DNA from 2 places in the Nocardiopsis sp. EMB25 genome. Region 1 is predicted to be linked to the other one. Evidence: riboswitches for the same ligand, from Rfam matches in the RefSeq annotation. Region 1 holds a riboswitch; the other holds the start of a gene.

Evidence for each region. A riboswitch is a leader RNA that binds a small molecule or an ion and turns the genes downstream of it on or off. The one in region 1 is predicted to bind thiamine pyrophosphate.
Region 2: it holds a riboswitch for thiamine pyrophosphate, as region 1 does, so the genes downstream of both, KIK06_RS28645 (ECF transporter S component) here and thiO (glycine oxidase ThiO) in region 1, are expected to answer to the same signal.

The regions. Positions count from the first base shown of each region.
Region 1 covers NZ_JAMTDN010000001.1:2,965,192-2,970,529, forward strand. Annotated here, with positions in the region: partial or broken gene KIK06_RS12730 (DUF418 domain-containing protein) at 1-112, shown strand, start outside; gene KIK06_RS12735 (SDR family oxidoreductase) at 181-1,074, shown strand; gene thiE (thiamine phosphate synthase) at 1,223-1,885, opposite strand; gene KIK06_RS12745 (Rv2175c family DNA-binding protein) at 2,035-2,412, opposite strand; TPP riboswitch at 2,516-2,628, shown strand; gene thiO (glycine oxidase ThiO) at 2,627-3,859, shown strand; gene thiS (sulfur carrier protein ThiS) at 3,850-4,065, shown strand; gene KIK06_RS12760 (thiazole synthase) at 4,068-4,838, shown strand; gene pknB (Stk1 family PASTA domain-containing Ser/Thr kinase) at 5,103-5,338, shown strand, end outside.
Region 2 covers NZ_JAMTDN010000001.1:6,433,705-6,439,042, forward strand. Annotated here, with positions in the region: gene KIK06_RS28640 (transglycosylase domain-containing protein) at 1-800, shown strand, start outside; TPP riboswitch at 1,013-1,121, shown strand; gene KIK06_RS28645 (ECF transporter S component) at 1,227-1,838, shown strand; gene KIK06_RS28650 (ABC transporter ATP-binding protein) at 1,844-3,412, shown strand; gene KIK06_RS28655 (energy-coupling factor transporter transmembrane component T family protein) at 3,460-4,209, shown strand; gene KIK06_RS28660 (enoyl-CoA hydratase/isomerase family protein) at 4,271-5,071, shown strand.

The sequences.
Region 1 (5,338 bases):
CCGACGCGGGCCGGCCGAGGTCCTGCTGCGCCGGCTGTCCTACCGTCGCCCGCTCGGGAGACAGGTCACGGGGTCCTCCGACGACACGGACCAAGAGCGGACCACCCGCTGACCGGAAGCCGCAAAAACGCGCGTGCCGTTCGGCGCCCGGCCCGCCTCGATCCCTCAGGATGGGGTGTCATGGGCGACGATCACATGACAAACCACACCATAGGGGTGACCGGGGCGACCGGGGCGATCGGTGGACGCGTCGCGGCCCGGATCGCACGGCTCGGGCTGACGCAGCGGCTCATCGTCCGCGACATCAACCGGGCACCCGAGTACCCCGGAAGCAGCGCCGCCATGGCGGCCTACGAGGACACCACGGGCTTCGAACGGGCCTGCCGCGGGGTGGACACACTGTTCCTCGTGTCGGCGACCGAGTCGGAGGACCGGATCGACGCGCACACGAGCGCGGTGGACGCGGCGGTGAAGGCGGGGGTGTCGCGGATCGTCTACCTGTCCTTCCTGAACGCCGGGCCCGCGGCCACCTTCACCTTCGCGCGGACCCACTTCTTCACCGAGGCGCACATCCGGCTGTCCGGCGTGGCGCACACGTTCCTGAGACCCAGCCTGTACCTGGACCTGTTGCCGCGGTGGGCGGACGAGCACGGTGTGGTGCGCGGGCCCGCCGGTGACGGCCGCGTCGCCTGGGTTTCACGCGACGACGTGGCGGACGTGGCGACCGCGGCACTGACCGACCCGGCGGTGGTCGCGGTGTCGGCGAACGCGACCTACGACGTGACCGGACCGGAGGCGCTGACCCTGGGCGCCACGGTGGACAAGCTGTCCTCGCTCACCGGACGCACCGTCCGGTACGTGCCGGAGACCTGGGATGAGGCGTTGGAGTCACGCCGCGCCGGCGGGGCACCCGAGTGGGCGGTCGAGGGGTGGGCGTCGTCGTACGCGGCGATCGCCACCGGGGAGATGGACGTCGTCGCACCCACCGTGCCGAAGCTGACCGGCCACCCGGCCCAGTCCATCGAGGGGTTTTTGCGGCGCCACCCGAGCGCGCTGTCGCACGTGGCCGTGTGACCGCCGCCGCGGGTGGCGTCCCCTGAGGCGGTCGCCTCAGGGGGTTTCGGTCGGGCGCCGCCAGAGTTCTCAGAGGTCGGGAGCGCGCCGTAGGCGCCCGCCGAGGGTGCCCGCCCCGCAGTGGGGCGAAGGCCCGGGGAGAACACCGCTACGCGCGGGCGGCCAGCCGGGCACGCAGCTCGGCGGCGGCCGCCCTGGGGTCCTCCGCCTCCGTGATCGCACGGACGACCACGACCCGGCGGGCCCCGGCCTCCAGCACACGGTCGATGTTGGACAGGTCGATGCCGCCGATGGCGAACCACGGCTTGTCGGTGTCCAGGGCCGCGACCCGCTCGACGAGTTCCAGTCCGGCGGCGGGCCGTCCCGGCTTGGTCGGGGTGGCCCAGGTCGGGCCGACGCAGAAGTAGTCGCTACCGAGTTCGGCCGCGGAGGCGGACGCGGCCTCGATGTCGTTGTTGGAGCGGCCGATGATCGGGTCCGCCCCGATGATGTCCCGGGCCATGGGGACGGGCAGGTCACGCTGGCCCAGGTGCAGGATGTCGGCGCGTACGGCGCGGGCGATGTCGGCGCGGTCGTTGACGGCGAGCAGGGCGCCGTGCCGCTCGCAGGCCTCCCGCAGCACCTCCAGGGCCGCGATCTCCTCGCGGGCCTCCAGGTCCTTGTCGCGGAGCTGGATGATGTCCACGCCCCCGGCGAGGGCGGCGTCGGCGAACTCGGCGAGATCACCGCGCTCGCGCCGGGCGTCGGTGCACAGGTACAGAAGGGATGCGTCCAGGTGCTTGCGCAGGCTGGTTCCGTGGCTGGTCCTCACGTTGCCACCCTAGGGCCTGTGCCGTGGGTCACCCAAGGGGAGACCCACGGCGGCGTGCCCCGGGTCCGTCCGCGGCACGGTGGCCCGCCGGGGTCGCCGTTCGCCCGACGGACGGGCCGGAGCGAGGCGAGGGCCCGGGGAAGGGCGGCTCAGAAGGCCAAGCCCTGGGCCCGACGGCGGACCTCGGTGCCCCGGTTCTCGCGCATCGCCTGGATCGGGGTCCCCGGCAGGGACTCGTCGGGCGTGAACAGCCAGCGCAGGGCCTCCTCGGTGGAGAAGCCCGCGTCGCTGAGCAGCACCAGGGTGCCCGGCAGCCCCTTGACGAGGTCGTCACCGTCGAGGAACGCGGCCGGGATGGACAGTTCGCCGGAGCGGACCACGCCCATCATGCGGTTCTCCCGGATCAGCTGCTTGATCCGGTTCGGGCTCACGCCCAGCGGCGCCGCCGCCTCCCTGAGGGTCAGCCACTCGCCGACCAGAGCGTCGATGTCGGGTTCGTGTTGTGTCACACCACCAATCTGCCACATCGGCGAAGGGGGGCGGACACCCTCGTGGGGCGGGGCCCCGAGCCTCCGGGGAGATCCCCGTCACCACCTCCCGGACCGGGGTCATCTAGGATGAACGCGGAAGTGAACGTCCCGCGGGAGCCGGGTGGACCCGGCTGAGAGGGAGGCTGGTCCGGCCTCCGACCGCACGAACCTGATCCGGGTCATACCGGCGAAGGGAGTGGAACCCGGCGCCATGCGCATTTCGAACGAACCCCGCCCCGCGACGAGTCGTCCTACCAATGTCGGTGACCGGGTGGTGGTGGTCGGCGGGGGCCTCATCGGGCGGGTCACCGCCTGGCGCGCCGCCCAACGCGGGCTGTCCGTCACCCTGGTCGAACCCGACCCCGTCGACGAACCGCGGCGTGCCCGGGCCTCCTCCGTGGTCGCGGCGGGCATGCTCACACCCACCACCGAGGCGGTGTTCGGGGAGGAGCGGCTCGTGGAGCTCGGTGTCCGCTCCGCGGGACTGTACGCCGACTTCGTGGCCGAGCTGGAGGAGGTCAGCGGCGTTTCGGTGGGCCACCGCACCACCGGCACGCTCCTGGTCGCCTTCGACCGGGACGACCTGGCCGTCCTCGACGACCTCCACGGTCTGCAGAAGCGCATCGGCGCCACCGGTGAGCGGCTGACCAGCCGCGAGTGCCGACGCCTGGAACCCATGCTCGCCCCGTCCGTACGGGGCGGCCTGCTCGCCCCCGACGACCACTCGGTGGACCCCCGTCTGCTGCTGCGCGCCCTGGCCGTGGCGGGTGAACGGGCGGGTGTGGTCGAGGTGGCCGACCGGGTCGAGGGGGTCGACCGCGCCACCGGCGGCGCCCGGCTGGGCGTGCGTCTGGCGGGAGGCGGTGTGCTGCCCACCGACCAGGTGGTCCTGGCCGCGGGCTGCTGGAACGAGCGGATCGCGCTCCCCGAACCGGTGGTGCCGCACCTGCGCCCGGTCAAGGGCCAGTTGCTGCGGATGCGCCCGCCCGCCGGTGAACCGCCGCTCGTCTCCCGTACGGTCCGTGGCCTGGTCCGGGGCTTCCCCGTCTACTTCGTGCCCCGGGAGGACGGCGAGGTCGTCGTCGGCGCCACCCAGGAGGAGCTGGGGTATGACACCGCGCTGACCGCCGGAGGGCTCTGGCAGGTCCTGCGCGACGCGCGCGAACTCGTCCCGGGGGTGACCGAACTGGAGATCACCGAGACCTGCGTCGGCCTGCGCCCGGGTTCACCCGACAACGAACCGCTCCTGGGTCCCACCCGGATTCCCGGGGTGCATCTGGCGGGCGGGCACCACCGGCACGGCGTTCTGTTGACGCCGGTCACCGGTGAGGCCATGGGCGAGGCCCTCACCAGCGGCACCCTGCCGGAGTACGCCCGCCCCTTCGCCGCCGACCGCGGGCTGGGCGGCGACCACACGAGCACGTGGGAGAAGCAGTGGAACTGATCATCAACGGCGACCGGCGCGAGGTCACCGAGGGCACCACCGTCGGCGCCGTCGTGCGCGACCTGACCGTGACCGGGGACGGCGAGGTCCCCGGCGGCATCGCGGTGGCCGTCAACGACGAGGTCGTGCGACGGACCGCCTGGGCGGACACGCGCCTGGACACCGGAGACCGTGTGGACGTCCTGACCGCCGTGCAGGGAGGCTGACCATGACCGACATCCTCGACGACCCGCTGGTGATCGCCGGCACCTCCTTCGGGTCCCGACTCATCACCGGCACCGGGGGCGCCCCGTCGCTGGAGGTGCTGGAGGAGGCGCTCGTCACCTCGGGGACCGAGCTGACCACCGTGGCGATGCGCCGCGTCGCTCCCGGCACGCGGGGGTCGGTGTGGGACGTCCTGACCCGCAACAAGATCCGGCCCCTGCCGAACACGGCGGGCTGCTTCACCGCCGCCGACGCGGTGCGCACCGCCAGGCTCGGCCGGGAGGCCCTGGGCACCGACTGGGTGAAGTTGGAGGTCGTCGCGGACGAGCACACGCTCCTGCCCGACCCCGTGGAGCTGCTGGACGCGGCGGAACGACTGGTCGACGAGGGCTTCACCGTGCTCCCGTACACCAACGACGACCCCGTCCTGGCCCGCCGCCTCGAACAGCTGGGCTGCGCGGCGGTCATGCCGCTGGCCGCGCCGATCGGCTCCGGCTTGGGCATCCGCAACCCGCACAACCTGGAGCTGATCGTCGAACAGGCCGGGGTGCCGGTGATCGTGGATGCCGGGATCGGCACCGCCAGCGACGCCGCCCTGGCCATGGAGCTCGGTTGCGACGCCGTCCTGCTCGCCACGGCCGTGACACGCGCCCAGGACCCGGTGCGGATGGCGGCGGCCATGCGCGACGCCGTACGCGCGGGGCGCGGCGCGCGTCTGGCGGGGCGGATCCCCGTCCGCCGACACGCCCAGGCGTCATCCCCGGCGATCGACTGACGACGCGCGGTAGGCGCCGCCGGAGCCCCCGGCGGCGTCACGTACGGTGGTGGGGTGAGCGGTGCGCCCGGAGCGGCACCGCACGACTGACGACGACCCAGGCGCGAACGCCTCCCACACAGGCGGTGTGGGGCGGCGCCACCGCGATCCGCGGGGCGGTCCGGGCACGAGCTTCCGCTATCGTGTCGGTTCGACACCCGGTGTCGGGTACGCGCCACCGGCCGCGAACGCCCGCGCTCCCCGCAGCAAGGACACTACTCCGCCGTGGACATGACGACTTCCGATCCCCTCGTAGGCGCGACGCTGGACCGACGCTACTTCGTCGAGTCCAGGATCGCCGGTGGCGGGATGGCGACCGTCTACGTCGCCCACGACCTGAGGCTCGACCGGCGACTGGCGCTGAAGGTGATGCACCCGTCGCTCGCGCAGGACCCCACGTTCGTCCAGCGCTTCATCAACGAGGCCCACTCCGTCGCCAAACTCTCCCATCCCAACGTGGT
Region 2 (5,338 bases), 3.5 Mb from region 1:
TGAACCACCTCCTCCAGGAGCCGTTCAACGGGGGGACCGCGAGCGGTCTCGGTATCGGGCGCCCGGCGGCGGGCAAGACGGGGACGACCGACGAGGCCGCCTACGCGTGGTTCGCCGGGTACACGCCGAACCTGGCCGCGGCGGTGGCGGTCGGCGACGTGCGGGGCGGTGAGCGCCACCCGCTCCAGAACGTGACCATCGGGGGCCGGTACTACGGGATCGTCTACGGCGGGACCGTGCCCGGGCCGATCTGGCGGGACACGATGAGCGGGGCCACGGCGTCGCTCCCGGCGGAGGGGTTCGCGGGCCCGCCCGAGGCGTTCGGTGACCCGGACGCCGAGTCGTCCGACGACGGGGGCGACGGTGGTGCGGGGCCCGCCGAGGGGAGCGAGGTCGCCGACGATGGCAGGGCTCCCGGGGATGCTGATCTCCAGGGGAGCGCTGGTGGCGCTGAGCCCCAGGAGAGCGTTGGAAACGCTGAGCCCCCGGAAAGTGCTGGTGGTGCTGATCCCTCGGAGAGCGTTGGAAACGCTGACATCCCGGAGGGCACTGGTGGCGCTGAGTTCCAGGAGGGTGCTGGTGGTGCTGATCCCTCGGAGGGCACTGGGGAGGGCGAGGACGCCGAGGACAGCGGGGAAACGGGAGACGCCGGGGGAGCCGAGACGTCCGAGGACGGTCAGGGTGGCACCGGGGACGCCACCGAAGCGGGAGACGAGGACGCCCCGGAGGACGCCGGTGGTCTCGGTGGTGCCGGGGAAGCCGAGGGCGACACGGGGAGCGGGGGATCCGCGGGCGGTTGAGGCCTGGGACGGCTGTGAGGTCCGTGCCCGCGGTGTTCCCGGACACGTGGCGCACCGGGCGCGGCACGGGTGCCCGAGGACGCGGGAACGCGGTGGCGACCGGGGGTCGGGGCGTTCACCTGACGCGGCGGGTGCTCCCCGGTGCGGGAGGGCCGGCGGTACGCGCGGGGTGGTGCGTGTCACTACCAGGCAGTATGTGCCGCATAATGGTGCATAACCGACAGGGGAGCGCATGAGCGCTGAGAGTGCGGCACCGTCGCCGCAGACCCTTACACACCTGATCTGGGTAGTGCCAGCGAAGGAAGTCGTAGGAACCGTCACCGGTGGCGTGTCTCCCGCGCACCGGCTACGTCTGACGGTGCGCGCCGCACGACCACCGGGACGCTCTTGGCCGCATGCCCCTCGTCACCCGACGAAGGGACAGGAATGAGCACCGACACCGGCGCGACCGGGTACAAGGAGAACATCGTCGGCGGGATCCGCGGCTGGCGGACGGTCGACATCGTGGTCGCGGCCGTCATCGGCGTCGCGATCGGCGTCGTCTTCTGGCTGTGGAACATCGTGTGGACGGTCACGACCCCGCTGTTCGTGGGCTTCCCGCCCGGGCAGGCGGTCGTCTACGGCATGTGGCTGATCTCCGGCGTCCTGGGCGGCCTCATCATCCGCAGGCCCGGCGCCGCCCTCCTCACCTCGATCGCCGCGGCCTCCGTCTCGGCCGTGCTGGGCACCCAGTGGGGGATCATGGTCATCCTCGACGGCGCCCTCCAGGGCATCCTGCCCGAACTGGTCTTCCTGGCCTTCGGCTACCGCCGTTGGGGCATGGGCGTGGCCGTGCTCGCCGCCGCCGTCGCCGGGATCTCCCCCGCCATCCGCGACAACATCACCTACAACGTCGCCTGGCCGATCGAGTTCAAGCTCGCCTACGGCGCCATCGTCATCGTCAGCGCCGCCGTCATCGCCGGTGTCGGCGCCCGACTGATCACCACCGCGCTCGCCAGGACCGGCGCGCTGGCCCCCTTCCCGTCGGCCAAGGGCTGACCGGGATGGGTGAGCGCCTCCGCCCCGGCGGAGGGCCCGGCGCGCGCGTCGAGCTCTCCGGCTGGGGCTGGCAGCACTCCGGACGCGACACCCACGCCCTGCGCGGTGTCGACCTGACCATCGAACCCGGTGAACGCGTCCTCCTGCTCGGCGCCTCCGGCGCGGGCAAGTCGACCCTGCTGCACTCCCTCGCCGGGCTGACCGGACCCGACAGTGCCATCAGCGGCGACCAGGAGGGCGCCCTCCTGGTGGACGGTGAGCCCGCCGACCGGCGTCGCGGCCTGGTCGGACTGGTCAGCCAGGACCCCGAGACCCAGCTGGTGATGGCGCGGGCCGGGGACGACGTCGCCTTCGGCCTGGAGAACCTCGGCACGGAGCCCGGCCTGATCTGGCCGCGCGTCGACGGCGCCCTCGCCGAGGTCGGCTTCCCGTACGGGCGCCGCCACTCGACCGGCGCCCTGTCCGGAGGCGAGAAGCAGCGCCTGGTCATCGCCGGGGCCCTGGCCGTGCGCCCGCGTCTGCTGCTCCTGGACGAGCCCACCGCCAACCTCGACCCCGACGGCGCCGCACTGGTCCGCGGTGTCCTCCAGCGGCTCCTGGCCGAGACCGAGGCGACGCTCGTCCTGGTCGAGCACCGGGTGGCCGACGTCGTGGACCTGGTGGACCGGGTCGTCGTCCTGGAACCGGGCGGCGGGGTGATCGCGGACGGCGCGCCCGGAGCGGTCTTCGCCGAGCACGGCCGTTCCCTGGCCGCCCAGGGTGTGTGGATCCCCGGGCGCGAACCCGAACCGGACGTGTCCCCGGGGGCCGGGGGCTCCCCCCTCCTGGAGGCGGTCGGCGTCGCCGCGCGCACCCCCGTCGAGTTGGGGGCGCGGTCGGCGTCGCCGCGCACGGTGCTGTCGGGGGTCGATCTGCCCGTGGCGGCCGGGACCGCCACCGCGTTGACCGGGCCCAACGGGGCGGGCAAGTCGACTCTGCTGATGATGCTCGCGGGACTGGGCAGGCCGTACCGCGGCGAGGTGCTCCCGCGCGGGCCGTTGGCCGAGGCCGACCGGCGCCCGCTGCGGCGCTGGCCCGCCCGCCGCCTGGCCCGGCACGTGGGTACGGTCTTCCAGCACGCCGAGGACCAGTTCGTCACGCCCACGGTCCGCGAGGAGCTGCTGTTCGCTCCGCTGCGGGCGGGCATGGAGCGGGGCGCGGCCGACGCGTGGGTCGACGAGCTGCTGGAACGGCTGCGCCTGACCAGGCTCGCCGACGTGCACCCCTACACGCTCTCCGGAGGTGAGAAGCGCCGCCTGTCGGTGGCCACCGCGCTCAGTTCCGGGCCCGCGCACGCCCCGGACGTCCTGGCCCTGGACGAACCGACCTTCGGCCAGGACACCCGGACGTGGACGGAGCTGGTGGAGCTGTTGGGGGTCCTGCGAACCGAGGGGCGGGCCGTGGTCATGGCCACCCACGACGAACTGCTGCTGCGGCACCTGACCGACACGCGCGTGCGCGTGTCCGACGGAGGAGCGCGGGCCGAGTCCGGGTCACGGAGCGGCACCGACCGGGAGGAAGGGGGGAGCGCGTGAGCTCCGGACGGGAGGCGCGCCCCCCGGGCGACGGGGGCGGCGACGCGATGACCCTGGACGTGCCCGAAGGGGGCGGCGCCCGGTACTGGATGACGGGGCTCAACCCGGCGGCCAAACTCCTGGCCGCCCTGATCCTCGCTCTGGGGCTGGTGCCCGCGGTGGACGCGGTCACCGGAGGCGTGGTGCTGGCCGCCGTGCTGCTGTCGGTGCCCTTCAGCGGGATCGACCGCAGGACGCTCCTCGTCCTGGGCGGCCCCTTCCTCCTCATGGGCCTGTCCAGCGGGCTGGTCAACTACCTGTACGGCGAGCACGGACTGGAGGGGGCGGTGGGCGCCGCCGTCCGGCTGCTGGCGATCGCCCTGCCGGGGCTGCTGGCCGCCGTCAGCAGCGACCCCACCGAGATGTCGGACGGACTCGTCCAGAAGCTGCGCCTGCCGGAGCGGCCCGCGATGGGCGTGCTGGCGGCTCTGCGGCTCATCCCGCTGCTCGCCCACCAGTGGCGCACCATCACCCTCGCGCGGCGGGCGCGCGGGTTGGAGGCCGGGCGCAACCCGCTCCGGGTGGTCCCGCTGTTCTTCGGGCGGTTGTTCGCGCTGCTGGTGCGCTCGATCCGCACCGGGACGCTGCTGGCCACCGCCATGGACGCGCGTGCGTTCGGCACCGGTCCCCGTTCCTGGGCCCGGACCAGCCACTGGCGCCGCGCGGACACGGCGCTGCTGGTGGCCGCGGTCGCGTTGCTCGTGGCGGCCTACACGGTCTCCGGGAGTCTGGGGACCCTGGTGCTGCTCTTCGCCTGACCCGGGTGATAGGTAGTCCAAGTAACTGCTAGTCCGAAGACACTGTCGTCGAACGAATGAGGTGGAACCCGTGGGCGAGTTCGTGCGCGTGGAGACCGACAAGGAGCACCCCGCGGTCGCCGTGATCCGGGTGGACCGGCCCAAGGCGCTCAACGCGCTGAACGCACAGGTGACCAGGGAGATCACGGAGGCGGCGGCCGAGGTGTCGACGGACGCCGCCGTGCGCTCCGTGGTGCTCTACGGCGGGGAGCGCGCGTTCGTGGCCGGTGCCGACATCAAGGAGATGGCGCATCTCACCCACGCCCAGATGCTGGAGTACTCGCGCGGCCTCCAGAACGCCCTGACGGCCGTGGCCCGCATCCCCAAGCCGGTCGTGGCGGCCGTGAGCGGTTACGCGCTCGGCGGCGGCTGTGAGCTCGCGCTGGCCGCCGACTTCCGGGTCGCCGGGACCAAGGCGAAGCTGGGCCTGCCCGAGATCACCCTCGGCGTCATCCCGGGGGCGGGCGGCACCCAGCGCCTGCCGCGCCTGATCGGCCCGGCCAAGGCCAAGGACCTCATCTTCACCGGCCGCCACGTGCCGGCCGGGGAGGCCCTGGAGATCGGGCTGGTGGACGAGGTCGTCGCGGACGAGGAGGTCTACTCCGCGGCCGTGGCGAAGGTCGCCAGGTTCGGCGAGGGCCCGGCGGTGGCGCTGGCCGCCGCCAAGGAGACCGTCGACCGGGGTCTGGAGACCGACCTGGACAGCGGTCTGGAGATCGAGCGCCTGCACTTCGCCGGGCTGTTCGCGACCGAGGACCAGAAGACCGGTATGCGCAGCTTCATCGAGCAGGGGCCGGGCAAGGCCGAGTTCTCGGGGCGCTGACGGCGCGTACGCACCCGCGCACCCGGTGCGGGGGCGGCGGCACCGGAGCGCGTCCGGTGCCGCCGCCCCGCCTGGGACCAGGGATCGGACGGGAACCGATCGCGCCGATCTTCCGTCATACTCGTGGTGGTCCCCTCCGACGACGGGCCGAGGGGCGGATCGCCGGAGCCCCCACACCCTGGCGGTAGCGAAGAAACCACACGGACCCTGGACGGGTCCACGAGCCAACGACGACCCATCCCCCCGACCGATAGGCTGGACGAGGCG